2 regions of the Streptomyces sp. NBC_01304 genome follow, and region 1 is predicted to be linked to the other one. Evidence: riboswitches for the same ligand, from Rfam matches in the RefSeq annotation. Region 1 holds a riboswitch; the other holds the start of a gene.
The links. A riboswitch is a leader RNA that binds a small molecule or an ion and turns the genes downstream of it on or off. The one in region 1 is predicted to bind glycine.
Positions count from the first base shown of each region.

Region 2: it holds a riboswitch for glycine, as region 1 does, so the genes downstream of both, gcvT (glycine cleavage system aminomethyltransferase GcvT) here and gcvP (aminomethyl-transferring glycine dehydrogenase) in region 1, are expected to answer to the same signal.

Region 1 is NZ_CP109055.1:9,062,327-9,072,404, forward strand. It holds gene OG430_RS40305 (FHA domain-containing protein) at 1-585, shown strand, start outside; gene ftsR (transcriptional regulator FtsR) at 603-1,346, shown strand; gene OG430_RS40315 (bifunctional nuclease family protein) at 1,403-1,876, shown strand; gene OG430_RS40320 (MerR family transcriptional regulator) at 2,049-2,681, shown strand; gene OG430_RS40325 (DNA polymerase IV) at 2,729-4,150, shown strand; gene OG430_RS40330 (PRC-barrel domain-containing protein) at 4,232-4,606, opposite strand; glycine riboswitch at 4,743-4,838, shown strand; glycine riboswitch at 4,839-4,971, shown strand; gene gcvP (aminomethyl-transferring glycine dehydrogenase) at 5,032-7,917, shown strand; gene OG430_RS40340 (DUF5999 family protein) at 8,004-8,210, opposite strand; gene OG430_RS40345 (hypothetical protein) at 8,529-9,116, opposite strand; gene OG430_RS40350 (glutamate--cysteine ligase) at 9,604-10,078, shown strand, end outside.
Region 2 is NZ_CP109055.1:3,846,185-3,856,262, forward strand. It holds gene OG430_RS16650 (enhanced serine sensitivity protein SseB C-terminal domain-containing protein) at 1-278, opposite strand, end outside; gene OG430_RS16655 (enhanced serine sensitivity protein SseB) at 462-1,229, opposite strand; gene OG430_RS16660 (hypothetical protein) at 1,437-2,231, shown strand; gene OG430_RS16665 (hypothetical protein) at 2,285-3,013, shown strand; gene OG430_RS16670 (AAA family ATPase) at 3,109-3,780, opposite strand; glycine riboswitch at 3,907-4,006, shown strand; glycine riboswitch at 4,007-4,126, shown strand; gene gcvT (glycine cleavage system aminomethyltransferase GcvT) at 4,162-5,298, shown strand; gene gcvH (glycine cleavage system protein GcvH) at 5,372-5,755, shown strand; gene glyA (serine hydroxymethyltransferase) at 5,767-7,026, shown strand; gene OG430_RS16690 (APC family permease) at 7,235-8,887, shown strand; gene OG430_RS16695 (L-serine ammonia-lyase) at 9,030-10,078, shown strand, end outside.

The sequences.
Region 1 (10,078 bases):
GATCCGTACGCGTCCAATGCCCCCGCGGGGCAGCCGCGGCAGGAGGATCCGTCCATGCCGGTGTGTACGAGGTGCGGGCACCGCAACGCCGAGGCCAGCCGGTTCTGTTCCAACTGTGGGGCACCGCTGCGGGCGGGCGCCATGCCCGAGCGGCCGTCGGAAACGACCTCGACCATCTCCATCTCGGGCCTCGAGGCCTATGACGCGGAGGTGACCGGGCAGACCCAGTCGCCGGCGCTGTCGCCGGAGGCCCAGGCGGCCGTCGACGCGCTGCCGATGGGTTCCGCGCTCCTTGTGGTGCGTCGCGGGCCGAACTCGGGCAGCCGCTTCCTGTTGGACGGCGAGCTGACCACGGCCGGGCGTCATCCGCAGAGTGACATCTTCCTGGACGACGTGACCGTTTCGCGTCGTCACGTGGAGTTCCGCCGCGGTGCGGACGGACACTTCACGGTGGCCGATGTGGGCAGCCTCAACGGTACGTACGTCAACCGGGAGCGCATCGACTCGGTCGCCCTGTCGAACGGTGACGAGGTCCAGATCGGCAAGTACCGGCTGGTCTTCTACGCGAGCCAGCGGGGCATCTGACCCGCCAGGGAAGGTCCATGCTTCAAGAACCGAGGGGCGGTGCCGGAAACGGCACCGCCACCGCGGACGGCCGTCAGGTGAGCATCGGCACGGTGCTCGCACTGCTGCGTGATGAATTCCCCGAGGTCACGATCTCCAAGATTCGCTTCCTGGAGGCCGAGGGCCTGGTCGAGCCGGAACGCACACCGTCCGGGTACCGGAAGTTCAGCCCTGAGGACGTAGAGCGGCTCGCTCAGGTGCTGAGGATGCAACGTGACCACTATCTGCCGCTGAAGGTGATCCGGGAGCACCTCGACGCCCTGGAGCGCGGTGAGCAGGCGCCGCCGCTGCCCGCGGAACAGCAGCGCGCGACTCTGGATGACTCCGGCGAGGCGGCCGAGGCCGAGGCGCGGACCGCCGCCCGGGTCGGTCGTGCGGAGCTCCTGGCGGCGGCCCAGGTCGGCGAGGAAGCACTCGACGAATGGGAGTCGTACGGGCTCATCGCTCCCACGGTCGAGGACGGTTACGACATCGAGGCCGTGCAGATCGCCAAACTCGTGGCGGAGCTCGGAAGATTCGGCATCGAACCGCGCCATCTTCGTGGGATCAAGGCATCGGCCGAGCGCGAGGCGGGTCTGGTCGATCAGGTGCTCGCGCCGCTGCGCCGGCACCGCAATCCGCAGACCAGGACCCGTGCCGAGGCGCGGGCCCAGGAGCTTGCCGGACTCACGGGACGGCTGCATGCCGCTCTTGTGCAGGCGGCGCTCAGGGTACGCCCGTAGGCACTCAGCGGGTACCCGACTACCCAAACCTGCCGCGCAGGTCCTAGGGTTGCTGTGTGAATGAGCTCGACGTTGTCGGTGTCCGGGTCGAAATGCCCTCCAACCAACCGATCGTGCTCCTGCGTGAAGTGGGAGGCGATCGATACCTCCCCATCTGGATCGGACCAGGGGAGGCGACCGCGATCGCCTTCGCACAGCAGGGCATGGCACCAGCCAGGCCGCTGACGCACGACCTGTTCAAGGACGTGCTGGAGGCCGTGGGCCAGGAGCTCACCGAAGTGCGGATCACGGACCTGCGTGAAGGCGTGTTCTACGCGGAGCTGGTCTTCGCCAGCGGGGTCGAGGTCAGCGCCCGGCCCTCCGACGCCATAGCGCTGGCCCTGCGCACGGGAACCCCCATCTACGGCAGTGACGGGGTGCTCGACGATGCGGGCATCGCGATCCCGGACGAGCAGGAGGACGAGGTGGAGAAATTCCGCGAGTTCCTCGACCAGATCTCGCCCGAGGACTTCGGTACCAACAGCCAGTGAGCATCTCGGCTCAAACGGGCCTGTCGGACCATTCGGCTAGCCTTTCCCCGCGGTAGGGCACGGGAAACCACTCTCAGGGTGATTATCACTCGGTGTGCCGAGCGTGGCGTTCGTTGACGTGCTCCTGGGTACTGCCTACCGTCGAGAAGGCAGGTCAAGGACGGAGGTCGGCGTGAGAAGCAGCGGCGACGGCACGGCAGGGGGCCCCGGACGGAGTCTGGGGGTGGGCGGTCCGTATCCGCTCCATGGCAATGCGGCCGGTCACGCTCCGAAGCTGCCTGCGGTGGTGCAGGGCAGCGACGGTGCGGTGTCCGAGGAGATCGGTTACCGGGGACCGACGGCGTGCGCCGCCGCCGGGATCACCTATCGTCAGCTCGACTACTGGGCGCGCACCGGATTGGTGGAGCCCAGCGTCCGGCCCGCGTACGGGTCGGGGAGCCAGCGGCTCTACAGCTTCCGCGACGTGGTCGTTCTGAAGATCGTGAAGCGGTTCCTGGACACCGGGGTGTCGCTCCAGAACATCCGCACCACGGTCCAGCACCTCCGGGACCGCGGATTCGCCGACCTGGAGCGGCTGACGCTCATGAGCGACGGCGCGACCGTGTACGAGTGCACCTCGCCCGACGAGGTCGTCGACCTGCTCCAGGGCGGTCAGGGGATCTTCGGGATCGCGGTGGGCGTGGTGTGGCGGGACGTGGAAGCGGCCCTGTCGCAGCTCCATGGCGAGCGTGTGGACACCGGGGAGACGCTGGTCGGCCACAACCCCGCCGACGAGCTGGCGCGGCGGCGCAACCGCGCCGGGTGAGCGCGCGAGCGGCGGCATTGTCAGTGGCGTAGGGCAGCATCGGTCTTGTGAGATCGGCGCCCACGATTCTGCATCTGGACATGGATGCCTTCTTCGCCTCCGCGGAGCAGGCAGCCAAGCCCAGCCTGCGCGGAAAAGCCGTGGTCGTGGGTGGGCTCGGGCCGCGTGGGGTGGTCGCGACGGCCTCGTACGAAGCGCGTCGGTTCGGGGTGCATTCGGCGATGCCCATGGGGCAGGCGCGGCGGCTGGCACCGAATGCCGCCTATCTGGTGCCGCGCTTCGGGCTGTACCGCGAGATCAGTGAGCAGGTCATGACGTTGCTGCGGGAGCTGTCGCCGCTGGTCGAGCCGCTGAGTCTGGATGAGGCCTTCGTCGACCTGGAGGCCGGGGACGTGGCCTGGGACGAGGCCTCGGCGCGGGCGGTGGGGGAGCGGCTGCGGGCGGACATACGGGTCGTGACGGGGTTGACCGGGTCGGTCGGACTTGCCGCGTCCAAGATGCTGGCGAAGATCGCTTCGGAGGAGGCCAAGCCCGACGGGCTGCGGCTGATCGAGCCGGGCACCGAGCGGGCACTGCTCGGGCCGATGTCGGTGCGTACGCTGCCGGGCGTCGGTCCTGCGACCGGGGACCATCTGCGGCGGGCCGGGATCACGACGATCGAGGAGATCGCCGGGGCGGGCCAGGACGAGCTCGTACGGCTGCTCGGGAAGGCGCACGGCGGGCATCTGTACGCGATGGCGCTGGCGCACGACGAGCGGCCCGTGGTGGCCGAGCGGGACACCAAGTCCGTCTCGGTCGAGGACACCTTCGACGTGGACATCCACGACCGGGTGCGGGTCAGGCTCGAGGTGGCGCGGCTCGCGGAGCGGTGTGTGCAGCGGTTGCGGGCCGCGGAGCGGTCCGGGCGGACCGTGGTGCTGAAGGTCAGGCGGTACGACTTCTCGACGCTGACCCGGTCGGAGACGCTGCGCGGGCCGACGGACGACCCTGCCGTGGTGCGGGAGGCGGCGGCTCGGCTCCTGGAGTCAGTGGACACCACGGGCGGGGTGCGGCTGCTCGGGGTCGGGGTCAGCGGGCTCGCGGACTACACCCAGGAGGATCTGTTCGCGCAGGCTCAGGTGCAGTCCGGGCTCATGGTCCAGGGGGACGAGGAGAACGGGATGCGCGGGGGTGGGACGTCGGCCGAGGACACGCAGCGGGACGACGTGGGGAAGGGCTCCGCTGAGCCGGAGGCGGGTCCCGCGGAGCGGCGCTGGCATGCCGGGCACGATGTGCGGCACGGCGAGTTCGGGCACGGGTGGGTGCAGGGAAGCGGGCTGGGGCGGGTCACGGTGCGGTTCGAGACGCCGGGGTCGGTGCCCGGGCGGGTGCGGACCTTCAGGACCGATGATCCTGAGCTGGAGCCGGCCGAGCCGCTGCCGTTGGTCGCCGTGCCGGACGTGGTCGAGAAGGCGCGTACCGGGGCTTGACCTTCGACGGCGTGCGGCGCCGGGGTGGGCGTTGCGGGGGTGAGTCCCCAGCAGCCCCCTCGCGGGCGTGTGAGCGGGGAGTCAGGCTTCCTCGGAGCCGGCGATGCGCCCGAAGTCGCGGTCCGGCGGGGTCTCGGCGGGGGCGGCGACGTCGAGGCCGTAGTGGTGGTAGAGCTGCAGTTCCTGCTCGGGGGAGAGGTGGCGGCCGACGCCGAAGTCGGGGGCGTCCTTGATGAGGGCGCGTTCGAACGGGACACGCAGTGTTCCCTCGACCAGTTCGCTGGGCTCCAGGGGGACAAAGGCGTCCCTGCTGAACAGGCCCGTGCGTATCGCCGCCCACTCCGGGGTGCCGGTGGCATCGTCGAGGTAGACCTCGTCGACCGTGCCGAGTTTGGTGCCCTTGCGGTCGTACGCCTTGCGTCCGATCAAGCTGCGGGGATCGATATCGGTCTGCACGGTCCCTCCAACACGTCACACCATCCGTATCCCCTACAAAAGAGCACATTCTGGGTGACGGCCACTCGAAGGTTGATCCGCTGTCCGGGTGGTCCTCGCAGGTAGGTGGGCACACGGTAGGCTGGCTCGCAGCTGCTGACCCCGTGCGGGAGAGTTCCCCGGCCATCACCGGGGGCGCCGAAGGAGCAACTCCTCCCCGGAATCTCTCAGGCCCCTGTACCGCGCGGGCGAGGTCACTCTGGAAAGCAGGGCGGGCATCGGGCGGAATGTTCGAATCCCCTCCTCACCGACGGTGCAAGTCGGCATGCCTGGTTTTGCCTGGCGGGCCGGCGAAACTCTCAGGTTGAGATGACAGAGGGGGAGGCCGTCCGGGTACCCGCGCCGTGGTACCCCTCGCAGGTCGCATCGACCAGGAGGCCTCACTCATGACCGCCAACCGCATTCCGCTCGCCCAGCTGGAGCGTGGCATCCCCTTCGAGCAGCGCCACATCGGCCCCGATGCCGAGGCGCGCGCCAAGATGCTCGCCCAGGTCGGGTACGGCTCGCTCGACGAGCTGACCGCGGCCGCGGTCCCGGATGTGATCAAGAGCGCCGAGGCCCTCGGACTGCCCGCGGAGCGCACCGAGGCCGAAGTCCTCGCCGAGCTGCGCGCGTTCGCGGACCGCAACCAGGTCCTGGCCCCGATGATCGGCCTCGGTTACTACGGCACCTTCACGCCGCCGGTGATCCTGCGCAACGTCATGGAGAACCCGGCCTGGTACACGGCCTACACGCCGTACCAGCCGGAGATCTCGCAGGGCCGCCTCGAGGCGCTGCTCAACTTCCAGACCGTGGTCGCCGACCTGACTGGGCTGCCCACCTCGGGTGCCTCGCTGCTCGACGAGGGCACCGCGGCCGCCGAGGCCATGGCGCTCGCCCGCCGCGTCGGCAAGGTCAAGGGCGGTGTCTTCCTGATCGACGCCGACGCCCTGCCGCAGACCATCGCCGTGATCGAGACGCGTGCCGAGCCGACCGGCGTCGAGGTCGTCGTCGCGGACCTGTCCGCCGGCATTCCGACCGAGATCGCCGAGCGCGGCGTCTTCGGCGTGCTGCTGCAGTACCCCGGTGCCTCGGGCGCCGTGCGCGATCTGAAGCCCCTCATCGAGCAGGCCCACGAGCTCGGTGCGATCGTCACCGTCTCCGCCGATCTGCTCGCGCTGACCCTGCTCACCTCGCCCGGCGAGCTCGGCGCGGACATCGCCGTCGGTACCTCGCAGCGCTTCGGTGTGCCGATGGGCTTCGGTGGACCGCACGCCGGTTACATGGCCGTCCGTGAGAAGTTCGCGCGCAGCCTGCCGGGGCGCCTCGTCGGGGTCTCCGTCGACGCCGACGGCAACAAGGCGTACCGCCTGGCGCTGCAGACCCGCGAGCAGCACATCCGCCGGGAGAAGGCCACCAGCAACATCTGTACCGCCCAGGTGCTGCTCGCCGTCATGGCCGGCATGTACGCCGTGTACCACGGGCCCGAGGGCCTCAAGGACATCGCGCGCCGCACCCACCGTTACGCCGCGATCCTCGCCGAGGGGCTCAAGGCCGGTGGCGTCGAGATCGTGCACGGCAACTACTTCGACACCCTGACCGCCCGGGTGCCGGAGCGGGCCGCCGAGGTCGTCGCCGCCGCCCGTGAGGGCGGGGTCAACCTGCACCTGATCGACGCCGACCACGTCTCTGTCTCCTGTGACGAGACCACCACGCGTACCCAACTGGCCGCAGTCTGGGCCGCCTTCGGGACCGAGGCCGACATCGAGGCGCTCGACGCGAGCACCGACGAGACGCTGCCCGAGGGCCTGCTGCGCGGCGACGAGTTCCTGACGCACCCGGTCTTCCACCAGTACCGCTCCGAGACCGCGATGCTGCGCTACCTGCGGCGCCTCTCCGACCGTGACTACGCGCTCGACCGGGGCATGATCCCGCTCGGCTCCTGCACGATGAAGCTCAACGCCACCACCGAGATGGAGGCCGTCACCTGGCCCGAGTTCGGCGGCCTGCACCCCTTCGCGCCCGCCGACCAGGCCCAGGGCTACCTCACGCTCATCCGTGAGCTGGAGGAGCAGCTCGCGACGGTCACCGGGTACGACAAGGTGTCGCTGCAGCCCAACGCCGGCTCGCAGGGCGAGCTCGCCGGTCTGCTCGCCGTACGCGGCTACCACCGGGCCAACGGCGACACCCAGCGCACCATCTGCCTCATCCCGTCCTCCGCGCACGGCACCAACGCCGCGAGCGCCGTGATGGCCGGCATGAAGGTCGTCGTGGTCAAGACCGCCGACGACGGCGAGATCTCCTACGACGACCTGCGCGCCAAGATCGAGAAGCACCGCGACGAGCTGGCCGTGCTGATGATCACGTACCCCTCGACGCACGGTGTGTTCGAGGAGCACGTCGCCGACATCTGCGCCCAGGTGCACGAGGCCGGCGGTCAGGTCTACGTGGACGGCGCCAACCTCAACGCCCTTGTGGGACTTGCCAAGCCGGGGCACTTCGGCGGCGACGTCTCGCATCTGAACCTGCACAAGACCTTCTGCATCCCGCACGGCGGCGGCGGTCCCGGTGTCGGTCCGGTCGGTGTGCGCGAGCACCTGGCGCCGTACCTGCCCAACCACCCGCTGCAGCCCGCCGCCGGCCCGGAGACGGGTGTCGGGCCGATCTCCGCGGCTCCGTGGGGCTCGGCGGGAATCCTGCCGATCTCGTGGGCGTACGTACGTCTCATGGGTGGTGAGGGGCTCAAGCGCGCCACCCAGGTCGCCGTGCTCGGTGCCAACTACATCGCCAAGCGGCTCGAGCCGCACTACCCGGTGCTCTACACCGGGCCCGGCGGGCTCGTCGCGCACGAGAGCATCATCGATCTGCGGCCGCTCACCAAGGCGACCGGCGTCACCGTCGACGACATCGCCAAGCGGCTCATCGACTACGGCTTCCACGCGCCGACCATGTCCTTCCCGGTGGCCGGGACGCTGATGATCGAGCCGACCGAGAGCGAGGACCTGATCGAGCTGGACCGCTTCTGCGAGGCGATGATCGCCATTCGCGGCGAGATCGAGAAGGTCGGCTCGGGCGTGTGGCCCGCGGACGACAACCCGCTGCGCAACGCGCCGCACACCGCGGCCGTGCTCGGCGGCGAGTGGGAGCACGCCTACACGCGTCAGGAGGCCGTGTTCCCGGCCGGAGTGGTCGCGGCCGACAAGTACTGGCCGCCGGTGCGCCGCATCGACCAGGCGTACGGCGACCGGAACCTGGTCTGCTCCTGCCCGCCCCTGGATGCGTACGAGAACTGACGGGCCCTGCGGGGACGTGTCCCCGGGCATACGTCAGGGCCGGTTCGGAGATTTCTCCGGGCCGGCCCTTCTCGTACAGGCGTGGCTTACGCCGCGCGTACCACCGATTCGGTGCCCAGCGGCCGGTGCGGGGCGATGATCTGCCCGTCCGGCAGCAGCTCACCGGTGTCCTCGAAGAACAGGACGCCGTTGCACAGAAGGCTCCAGCCCTGCTCCGGGTGGTGCGCGATGAGGAGCGCTGCCTCCCGGTCGGCGGAGTCGGCTGTGGGGCATGGTGGCTGGTGCTGGCACATGGATGATTTCTTTCGCTGCGTTGTGGTGAGTGTCCTGCGGCTCGATGCGGTGTTCATGACCGCCCCCCGTATCAGTCGGTGCGCTCCCAGTGTTGCCCTACGGGCGCCAATCCGCAGGGATTTCCCGGCAGCTCGCTTCACCCGGTAAGGACGCGTCACCCGTGCGGACGGTTCAGTCCAACTCGACTGCCCAGACGGGTGGTTCGGGGTGGCCGGATGGGGCTAGTCCGGATGGTCCTTCACTCGTACGTGGCCGGCCCTTGGCAGCACGGTGCCCCGCGGCCGGGGCGGGCCGCGGGGCACGTGGGAGTAGAGCGCTCAGGCGGGTGAACCGAGGAGGGGGACCGGAGCCAGCCGGTGGGTCAGGACCGGAAGGAGGTCGGCCGCACGGTGCGGCAGGTGCGCGGCGATCCCGGGCGGGGCGGGGGCGAGGGGTACCAGCAGGTCCGAGGGCTGAAGGGTGCCCTCGCCGCCGTCGGCGCCGGTGTCGCCGTGCAGCCACAGGGTGAGCATGTACAGCTCAGGGACGGAGAGTAGGCGGGGCTGGTAGTGCCTGGGGATCGTCTCCGCCTGGCGCAGGGCGCGTTCGGTGGCGGCGACGTACGGACCCTCGAAGAAGTGCGAGAAGGCCCAGCCGTCCGGGGTCAGCATCGTGTCGCCCGCGGCCACCGCGCGGTCGCCGCTGCGGATGAGGAAGCGCCAGCCGGCGAGCCTGGTCCGTGGCGGGACGTCGAGTGGAGTGATCCGGTCCAGTACGTGCACGGGCAGCGGGAGTTCGGGGCTTACGGGTCCCTGGGCGTTGCGCAGGGACGGGGTGCGGGCCTCGCGCACGGCGGTGGGAGAACCGAGTGCCGCGAGGACGCTGCGCAGGGCGGGCGCGGGAGCCGGGGGGACATGCAGCGGCATGGTGGGTGCCTCTCACTTCGACAGGCTGGGTGGAGCGGGGCGATCGTGGGCAGGGCGGACGGCGCTGTCTGCTCTAGGGGTCAGAGGGGCGGGGGCATACTCCGCGAACGCCAACTCTCTGCCTCGTTCGCGGAGTTTATACGACGTGTGTTCAGGCAGTGTTTCGTCTAGCTGTCCGGGATATTGCCGGCAAGGCGGTATTCGGACTTGGAGATGCGGGGTTTCTCCCGATTTTCCGTGGGCCAGCCCGTATGACCTCGTGCTTTGTTTTCGGCGGGGTCGGCCGATTCTCGTCGGCGTTTAAACCAGTCGCCATCTCGAGTGCATCTGCGGGGTGCCGCATGCCGCGTGAATGTGCCTGGCGGCAATGGGGTTGAGCGTACTCGTGAGTGGGCAGGTGCGGGGCGTTATCGATCACATTGCCTGGGCATCATCCCCGGTGACACAGCGGCCGAAGCGGGCTGCCCAATCGAGGAGGGACACTTCGATGGGGGAGAAGGTCGTGGCAGGTGGGTTCGACCTGTCCGATCGGCAGCGGTACCGCAGGAAGCTGCAGCAGTGCCTGGCGGGGCTGCGGCGTCTCCTGGAGGAGCAGCGGTTCGACCGGCCCAAGAATCTGATGGGGCTGGAGATAGAACTGAATCTTGCGGGGCCGGACGGGATGCCGAGAATGATGAATGCGGAAGTTCTCGAGCGGATCGCGAGCCATGATTTCCAGACCGAACTCGGAATGTTCAACCTGGAAGTGAACATAGCCCCGCACCGACTGTCCGGTCGCGTTTTCGATCAGCTGGCCGAGGAGCTGCGCACCGGCCTCAACTATGCCCATCGAAAAGCGAACGAGGTGGCCGCCGGGATCGTGATGATCGGGATTCTGCCGACCCTGGCGCGGCAGGATCTCGTCTCCGGAAATCTTTCCGCAGTCGACCGCTACACCCTTCTCAACGATCAGATCGTGGCCG
Region 2 (10,078 bases), 5.2 Mb from region 1:
GCCACATCGCGGCCGCCGACGACCTCGTACGCCCGTGTCCAGCCGGAGGCGGCGAGCTCCTGGGCGGAGGTCACGCAGGGCGCGTAGCCGTACCCGTCGACCTCGCGGTTGCCGTACTGGGCGTCGGGCGAGCCGGCCTGCCCGTGCAGGAGCAGCATCCAGAGCCGGCCGTCCGCGAGGGCCGCGAGCAGCGACTCGTACGCGTCGTAACGCCCCGGTGTCACCTGGCGCAGCATGTGCTCGACCTGCCCGGCCGCAGCCGTGGGCGACGCACTCACCGAAGACCTGCCCCCTTGGAATGGTGTCCCGTACACAATCGTCGAATCTCCCCGGCCGGATCGCCCCGGCGGCCCGGATACCCGGGTGAGGAAACCAGCTTATGCGGCCGCACCGGCACCGGATCGGCGCTCGCGCCGATCGCTGCCGCTGACAGCTGATTGCCGACGGCTCACGGCCGACGGCTACCGCTGGTAGAAGGGCCGCACCCGTTCGCGCATCCAGTCGCCCACCGGATCCTGGGCCACGTCGAGCAGCACCAGATTCACCGGCCAGGCCACCGGGGTGCGGCCGAGCGCCCGGCCGAGGGCGTCCATGGGGAGGTTACGGGCGGAGCCCTCCCACTGCGAGAGCTCCACGCCGACGAACATGACCGGCTCCCCGCCCTCGACGCTCGCGAGGCACCGCCGGGCGCTGGTGACCACGCCGGTCGCCGCGAACTCCTCGGCGGCCGCCGACAGGAAGTCCATCGGGTCGTGCTGCCAGTCCGGTTCGAAGAGGCGTACGCGGCCGCCGCTCGCGGGACCGTCCAGCGGGGTCCGCCCGGCCCGGCACAGCTCGGCCACGGCGGGCGGGGGCAGCGGGACGCCGACGGTGCCGTCCGGGTTCACGGCGATGCCGAGCAGCGGGGGCAGACCGCGGGCGAACTCGACGGCGGGGGCCACGGTGCAGGCCATGTGCTCGCCGACGACCTGGCGGAACTGCTGCTCGGAGCTGAAGACGGGAACGTAGGCCGCTCCCCCGATGTCCATGGTGGGCAGGTCGAGGTTCGGGCTGTCCTGCGAGCCGCCGTTCGGCAGCGGGATCCAGACCCGGCTGCGGCCGAGCACCTCGACGAGCCGGCCGCCCGCCGAGGGACCGGCGCCCACCGAGGCCGCGAGGACCTCTTCCAGCTCATTGGCGGGCCAGCCGCCGTACGGATGGGCGTGTGCGCCCTGCCCGGGAATGTCCATCTCTTCAACCACCTGCTCGCGACCGCCTTGCCTGCGCCGAAACCCTAACGCCGCACCCCCGGGCGGCGCCGGGGTGCACCCAAATGGACACGCTGAGTTGCTGTCCGGTTGCGGTGCGTGGTGGGCGCTTCGAGGGTGTGCGTAGTACCAACCGCAGATATCAACCGCAGATCCCCATCACAGATCAACCTCAGAAGGGACTCTCTGATGAGAGCGCAGAGATCGGCGTCGGCATCGGCGCGGAGATCGCCGGGACCGCGCACCGCCGCCTCGCTCGCCGTCAGCGCGTCCCTGTGCGGCGCGCTCGCCCTCGGCGTCATGGGCACGGCACCGGCGATGGCTGCGGCACCCGCCGCCACCGGCGACTCGAGCGTGGCCGGGCGTCCCTCGATGCCCCGGACCGCGCGGGACATGGAGTCGCTGCTCGCGGCGATCGACGAGCTCATGAACTCGCCGCTGACCGCCATCAACATCGTCGACGAGGACAAGCTCGACCAGGTCATGACGGAGGCGGACGGCCTGCTGGCCGAGGCGCCGCCCGGACAGCGGCCCGGCGACTGGCCCGCGGGCACGGCGCGCATCGCGCTGAAGAAGGAGGTCGACCGCCTGGTGAACGCCGCGGGCGAGGGCGACTGGCTCGCGGCCGGGATCTCCCAGGCGGCCGTGCCGAAGCTCGTCACGGACCTGCTGAGCGCGGTGGGGCTCGACGAGTACATCGACAAGATGCCCACGCTGCCCGACCCGGCGGACCCCACCGGGCCCACGACTCCGACCGCTCCCGCGACGACGCCTCAGACGCCTCAGACGCCTCAGACGCCGACCGTGCCGCCCGCCCTGCCCGCATGGCCGGCCACGCCCACTCCCCCGTCGACGCCCGCCTGGCCGTCCCTGCCCGCCACACCGCCCGCCTGGCCTTCCTTGCCGGCCACGCCGCCTCCCGCCTGGCCGGGCCTGCCGCCCGCGCCGCCCGCGTTCCCCCCGGCCTTCCCCGGCCTGCACTGATCCTCCGTACGCCCGAAACACCCCAACCCCCCACCCCCTGAAGGGAATTCACCATGCAGGTCAGCAGAACCCTCGTCGCCCTCGCCGTCTCCGTGTCCCTCTCCGCCGGCACGGTCGCCCTCGCCGCGGCCCCCGCCATGGCGGCCAACGACCCCGACCGCGTGGCCGCCGCCCGGGCCGGTGAGGACGAGCGCGCGGTGCGCGTCGAGCGGAGCATCGACAAGCTCTACTCCGCGATCGAGAAGTTCGCCTCGCGCACCTCCTCCGGCAAGGCCGACGCCGGCGACCAGCGTGCGGTGTACGCCGCCCTGGACGAGGTGTTCTCCACCACCAAGGACGCCGAGCCGGAGCCGCCGGTCACCGACCCCGCCGCCATGCCGCCCGCCGACACCGCGGCCGAGCCGGCCAAGGACGCGGCGGCCGCCGCCAAGAAGGCGGACGACGACAAGAAGAAGGAGGCCATCGCCAAGGCGAAGGCGGCCCTCAAGACCGAGGTCGACGTCCTGGTGAAGGCCGCGACCGGCGGCGACGTCCTGAAGCTCGTCGCGTCCCTCCAGCTGGTCCCGAAGCTCGCCATCGACCTGGTGCTCCAGGTCGGCCTCGGCAACCTCGGCATCGACCTGTCGGCGATCCTGGGCGGCCTGAAGCCGCCGGCCGGCCTGCCCGCGCTGCCCAACCTGCTGCCCATCCCCGGCCTGATGCCGCCGGCCGCGACGCCCGCCATCCCGGGCCTGACGCCGCCGGCCAACCCGCTGGCGGGGCTCATCCCGGGCCTGAAGTAGCGGCAGCCGCTGAACGCAGGGACCCCGCACCTGACAGGTGCGGGGTCCCTTGTCGTTGGTTTTCTGCCTGCTGCCGGTACGTCACCGGCGTCCGGTCAGCCGCCGAAGGTGATCCCCTGCAGCGTGTCCACCGCATCGCGGTCGAGCAGCACCGCCGAGGCGCAGCCCGCCGGGATCCGGCCCCGCTCGGCGTCGCCCACCAGGCGGCGGACCGCCCTGCGGTGGCGGGCGAAGGCGTAACGCGAGACGCCCCGGCCGCGCTCGCGCATCCCGGCCAGTGCGGTGGTCTTGTCCACGTCGAGCAGCAGCAGGTGCAGGCCCTTGCCCCGGCGGGCGGCCTCCCGGGCCAGCCACCGCCGCACCCACGTCTGCGTACCGCAGTCGTGCACGACGACGCTCGCGCCCGAGCGCAGTGCCCGGCGCAGTCCGGCGAAGTGGGCGAGGCGGACCAGCGGACGGTAGACGGCGTACGGAAGGAGCCTGGGCATGCGGTCCGCCCAGCGGTCCCGGGCGTCCTGCGAGTCGAGACGAGGAGCGGCGACCGCCCGCTTGATCAAGGTGGTCTTGCCGCTGCCGGGCAGTCCGGAGACGACGACCAGGTCGCCCTCGGCGAAGAAGAGCCGGCGGGGGGTGCGTCCCGCCCTGTCCCGGAGGTCACGCACCACAGGGCCAGCGCCGCCCACGGCCTCTCGTGCGGGCGCGCCCGCCTGCTTCGGTATGGCGACCCCGGTGGTGGTCGCGTACGCGCTGGTTCTCTGCAACGTGATCGTCCTCCCCGATGCCGTTCACGTAACTCTCTGACGACGAGTGTAAAGAGCCGGTAATGCGGCACAACCTCATTACGTCCCCCGAAGACGTGCAATGATGTGCCCGCCAACTGCATACCGGCCGCTTGAATCCGCGCGGGAGAGCCCCCAGACGTCGTCGGGCTGGGGCGCCGAAGGAGCAAGTCCCTCCCTTGAATCTCTCAGGCCCAGTTACCGCGCGGGCGAGGCAGATCTGAAAAGCGGGCCGCAGCCGTGGCTCCACCCAAGGTGCAAGCCGCGCCCCCAGATGCGTACTTGATACGTGCGGGCGTGGTGAACCTCTCAGGTTTATGACAGATGGGGAGGATCGACCTCGCCAGTCATGCCCTGGGAGCCACACTTATGAGCACTGTCCCCCGTCTCACCGCCCTCGATGCCGTGCATCGTGCACTGGGCGCGACCATGACCGATTTCGCGGGCTGGGACATGCCGCTGCGGTACGGCAGCGAGCGTGACGAGCACAACGCCGTCCGTACGAAGGCCGGACTCTTCGACCTCTCGCACATGGGCGAGATCGCCGTGATCGGCTCCGCCGCCGCGGACTTCCTGAACTTCGCGCTCGTCGGCAACATCGGCTCGGTCGGTGTCGGCCGCGCCCGCTACACCATGATCGTGGCCGAGGACGGCGGCATCCTGGACGACCTGATCGTCTACCGCCTCGCCGAGACCGAGTACATGGTCGTCGCCAACGCCTCCAACGCGCAGGTCGTGCTCGACGCGCTCACCGCCCGCGTCGAGGGCTTCGACGCCGAGGTCCGCGACGACCGCGACGCGTACGCGCTGCTCGCCGTCCAGGGCCCCGAGTCCCCCGGCATCCTGAAGTCACTCACGGACGCCGATCTGGACGGCCTCAAGTACTACGCGGGCCTGCCCGGCACCGTCGCGGGCGTGCCCGCGCTGATCGCCCGCACCGGGTACACCGGCGAGGACGGCTTCGAGCTGTTCGTCGACCCGGCGCACGCGGAGCAGCTGTGGCAGGCGCTGATGGCGGCGGGCGCGCCCGTGGGCCTGGTGCCCGCCGGCCTCTCCTGCCGGGACACGCTGCGCCTGGAGGCGGGCATGCCGCTGTACGGGCACGAGCTGACGGCGGAGCTGACGCCGTTCGACGCCGGGCTCGGCCGGGTCGTCAAGTTCGAGAAGACCTCGCACTCCGAGGACTTCGTGGGGCGGGCGGCGCTCGCGGCCGCCGCCGAGCGTGCCGAGACGGCGCCGCCGCGCAAGCTCGTCGGCCTGATCGCCGAGGGCCGCCGGGTCCCGCGCGCGGGCATGTCTGTAACTGCCATGGGCGGAGCCGACGGCGAGGTCATCGGTGAGATCACGTCCGGTGCCCCGTCCCCGACGCTCGGCAAGCCGATCGCCATCGCGTACGTCGATGCCGCGCACGCGGAGCCGGGCAGCAAGGGCGTCGGCGTCGACATCCGCGGCACCCACGAGCCGTACGAGGTCGTCGCTCTGCCCTTCTACAAGCGCCAGAAGTGACCCTGACCTTCCACAGCTTCCGTACTTTTCCCTCGTCCACCAGCACTCCCCCGCGTACAGGAGAATTCAGGCCATGAGCAACCCCGCGCAGCTGCGCTACAGCAAGGAGCACGAGTGGCTGACGCCCGCCGAGGACGGCGTGGCGACGGTCGGCATCACGGAGCACGCGGCGAACGCGCTCGGCGACGTGGTCTTCGTGCAGCTTCCCGAGGTCGGCGCCGAAGTCGAGGCCGGTGAGAGCTGCGGCGAGCTGGAGTCCACCAAGTCGGTCAGCGACCTGTACTCCCCCGTCAACGGCGAGGTCACCGAGATCAACCAGGACGTCGTGGACGACCCGGCGCTGGTCAACTCCGCCCCGTTCGAGGGTGGTTGGCTGTTCAAGGTGCGCATCTCCGGTGAGCCGGAGGGCCTGCTCTCCGCGGACGAGTACACCAAGTTCGCCGAGACCGGCGAGTGAGGACCGAGCCCATGTCTGTTCTCAACACCCCGCTGCACGAGCTCGACCCGGAAGTGGCCGCCGCGGTCGACGCCGAGCTGCACCGTCAGCAGTCCACGCTCGAGATGATCGCCTCGGAGAACTTCGCTCCGGTCGCGGTCATGGAGGCGCAGGGCACCGTCCTCACCAACAAGTACGCCGAGGGCTACCCGGGCCGCCGCTACTACGGCGGCTGCGAGCACGTGGACGTGACCGAGCAGATCGCGATCGACCGGGTCAAGGAGCTGTTCGGCGCCGAGTACGCCAATGTGCAGCCGCACTCGGGCGCCTCGGCCAACCAGGCCGCGCTGTTCGCCATCGCCCAACCCGGCGACACGATCCTGGGCCTGGACCTGGCGCACGGCGGTCACCTCACGCACGGCATGCGCCTGAACTTCTCCGGCAAGCAGTTCGACGTGGTCGCGTACCACGTCGACGACAACGGCCTGGTGGACATGGCCGAGGTCGAGCGCCTCGCCAAGGAGCACCGCCCCAAGGTGATCATCGCGGGCTGGTCGGCGTACCCGCGCCAGCTGGACTTCGCCGAGTTCCGCCGGATCGCGGACGAGGTCGAGGCGTACCTCTGGGTCGACATGGCGCACTTCGCCGGCCTGGTGGCCGCGGGTCTGCACCCCAACCCGGTGCCGTTCGCGGACGTGGTCACCTCCACCACGCACAAGACCCTCGGCGGTCCGCGCGGCGGCATCATCCTGGCCCGGGACAAGACCTTCGCGAAGAAGCTCAACTCGGCGGTCTTCCCGGGCTTCCAGGGCGGTCCGCTGGAGCACGTCATCGCGGCCAAGGCGGTCTCCTTCAAGGTCGCCGCCACGGACGACTTCAAGGAGCGCCAGGCCCGCACGATCGAGGGCGCGCAGCTCCTCGCCGAGCGGCTTACGGCTCCGGACGCGCGCGAGGCGGGCGTCGACGTGCTGTCCGGCGGTACGGACGTGCACCTGGTCCTCGTCGACCTGCGCAACTCGGAGCTCGACGGCCAGCAGGCCGAGGACCGGCTCCACGAGGTCGGCATCACGGTCAACCGGAACGCGGTCCCGAACGACCCGCGGCCGCCCATGGTGACCTCGGGTCTGCGCATCGGTACGCCGGCGCTGGCGACCCGTGGTTTCCAGGCCGAGGACTTCCGTGAGGTCGCGGATGTCATCGCGGAGGCGCTGAAGCCGACGTACGACGCGAAGGCGCTGGCCGCTCGGGTGTCGGCGCTGGCGGCCAAGCACCCGCTGTACCCGTCGCTGTAGAACACCTCGCTGTAAAACGCCTTGCCGTAAGACGCATGGGCACAAGGGCCCGCCCGGTGGTTATCCACAGGGCGGGCCCTTTGCTGTGACCTTGGACCCACGGATCCTGGCCGAAGAGCGGAGCAATCCTCAAAAGAGCGCAAATACGGTCTATATAAGGCTCCGTCTCCTGGGCGGAGCCACGACGGACTAGGACGGTACGCAACCCATGGATATGAGTGCGGCGAATCGCAAGGGGCTGAGCCTCTTCGCCCTCATCATGATCGGCCTCGGCTCGATCTTCGGCTCCGGCTGGCTCTTCGGAGCGGGCCAGGCCGCAACGGTCGCGGGGCCCGCCGCCATCATCGCCTGGGTGATCGGTGCCGTCTTCATCGGCATGATCGCCATGTCGTACGCCGAGGTGGGCGCGGCCTACCCGCTGCCCGGCTCGATGGCCCGCTTCGGCTCCATCTCGCACGGCCCGGTGCTCGGCTTCATGACCGGCTGGGCCTGCTGGATCGCGATCGCGGCGCTCATCCCGATCGAGTCGATCGCCTCCACCCAGTACATGGCGTCCTGGAACTTCGGCTGGGCCAAGGGCCTGGTCGAGAACGGCGGTCTGACGACCTCCGGCATGGTGATGGCGTTCGTCCTCACCGTCGTCCTGTGGCTGGCCTGCTACTGGTCGGTGGCGCTGCTCGCCAAGGCCAACAACCTGCTCACCCTGGTCAAGTTCGCCATCCCGGTGCTCGCCGTGGTCGCGCTGATCGCCTCCGGTTTCCACACCGGCAACTTCACCAACCACGGCGGCTTCGCGCCCAACGGCTGGTCCGCGGTGATGACCGCCGTCACCACCTCCGGTGTGGTCTTCGCCTTCAACGGCTTCCAGGCCGTGGTCAACCTCGGCGGCGCCGCCAAGAACCCGGGCCGCGCCATCCCGCTCGCCCTCGTCGGCGCGCTCTCGCTCGGCCTGGTCATCTACATGGCCCTGCAGATCACCTTCATCGGCGCCGTCCCGCCGGCCCAGCTCGCCGAGGCCGGCGGCTGGAGCGGCATCAACTTCGCCTCGCCGTTCGCCGACCTGGCCAAGATCCTCGCCCTGCACTGGGTCGTCATGACGCTGCAGTTCGGCGCGTTCATCTCGCCGTCCGGCGCCAACATCGGCAACGTCGCCTCCGCCTCCTTCATGGCGCAGAACCTCGCCGACACCGGCTTCTTCCCGAAGAAGATCCGCCAGGTGCACCCCAAGTACGGCACCGCGCGTCCCGCGATGTGGCTGAACCTGGGCTTCTCGCTGATCCTGCTCTTCACCGTGGGACACAGCTGGGAGGCGCTCGCCGCCGTCGTCTCCGCCGCGATGGTCGTCTCGTACCTGATCGGCCCGATCGCCGTCGGCGTCTTCCGCGAGACCAAGCCGGAGCTGCCGCGTCCGTTCCGTCTCCCGGCGGCACGCATCCTGTGCCCGCTCACCTTCGCCTTCGCGGCCTGCGCGCTGTACTGGACGAAGTGGCCGGACACCGGCAAGGTCGTGCTGCTCACGCTGGTCGCCGCCCCGATCGCGGCCGTCGTCCTGAAGCGCAAGGGCGAGAAGAACCTGGCCAAGCAGTTCGCCCCGGCCTGGTGGCTGATCACCTTCCTGCTCTGGATCGGCGTCCTGTCGTACATCGGCGGCGAGGAGTTCGGCGGCCGCGGGTACATCCCGGGCGGCGTGGCCATCGCGCTGGTCGGCGTCTCCGCACTGGGCTTCTACTTCTGGGCCGTAAGCTCCGGCATCAGGGCCCACATGGCCGGGCTGCCCGGCCCGGACCCGATCCTCGATGCCCCGGCCACTGACGATGTTCCCGCCGCTGACCAGCAGGAACGCGAGCTCACCCCGGCCTGAGGCCGCTTCGGTGGACGAGCCCGGCGCTTGGCGCGTTAGGCTCGTTCACCGGACAAAATCCGCACACTTGTTTACACCCCTCAGCCACCCGGCTGATCGCCTGCCCCGCACACCCCACGAGCAGACAAGGGAGTCCGCCACCGTGGCCATCTCCGTCTTCGACCTCTTCTCCATCGGCATCGGCCCGTCCTCGTCCCATACGGTCGGTCCGATGCGGGCAGCCCGGATGTTCGTGGGCCGCCTGAAGAAGGACGGTCTGCTCGCCCAGACCGCCTCCGTGCGTGCCGAGCTCTTCGGCTCGCTGGGCGCCACCGGGCACGGCCACGGCACTCCGAAGGCGGTCCTGCTCGGCCTCGAGGGCCACTCTCCGCGCACCGTCGACGTGGAGAAGGCCGACGACGAGGTCGAGCGCATCCGCCAGACCGGCAAGCTGCGGCTGATGGGCGCCGAGATAGGCGATGCCCATGTCATCGACTTCGATGAGCCGAACCAGCTGATCCTGCACCGCCGCCGCTCGCTGCCGTACCACGCGAACGGCATGACGATCTTCGCCTACGACGCCTCGGGCAACCCGCTCCTGGAGAAGACGTACTACTCGGTCGGCGGCGGCTTCGTCGTCGACGAGGACGCGGTCGGCGAGGACCGGATCAAGCTCGACGACACGGTGCTGAAGTACCCCTTCCGCAGCGGCGACGAGATGCTGCGCCTCGCCCGCGAGACCGGCCTGTCGATCTCCTCGCTGATGCTGGAGAACGAGAAGGCCTGGCGCACCGAGGAGGAGATCCGCGAGGGCCTCCTGGAGATCTGGCGCGTCATGCAGGCCTGTGTCTCGCGCGGCATGTCCCGCGAGGGCATCCTGCCGGGCGGTCTGAAGGTACGCCGCCGCGCCGCCTCCCAGGCCCGCCAGCTGCGCGCCGAGGGCGACCCGATGCTGCACCGCGGCGAGTGGACGACGATCTACGCGATGGCGGTCAACGAGGAGAACGCGGCGGGCGGCCGCGTCGTCACCGCCCCCACCAACGGCGCCGCGGGCGTGCTCCCCGCGGTCCTGCACCACTACATGAACTTCGTGCCCGGCGCCGACGAGGACGGCATCGTCCGCTTCCTCCTCGCGGCCGGCGCGATCGGCATGCTCTTCAAGGAGAACGCCTCCATCTCCGGCGCCGAGGTCGGCTGCCAGGGCGAGGTCGG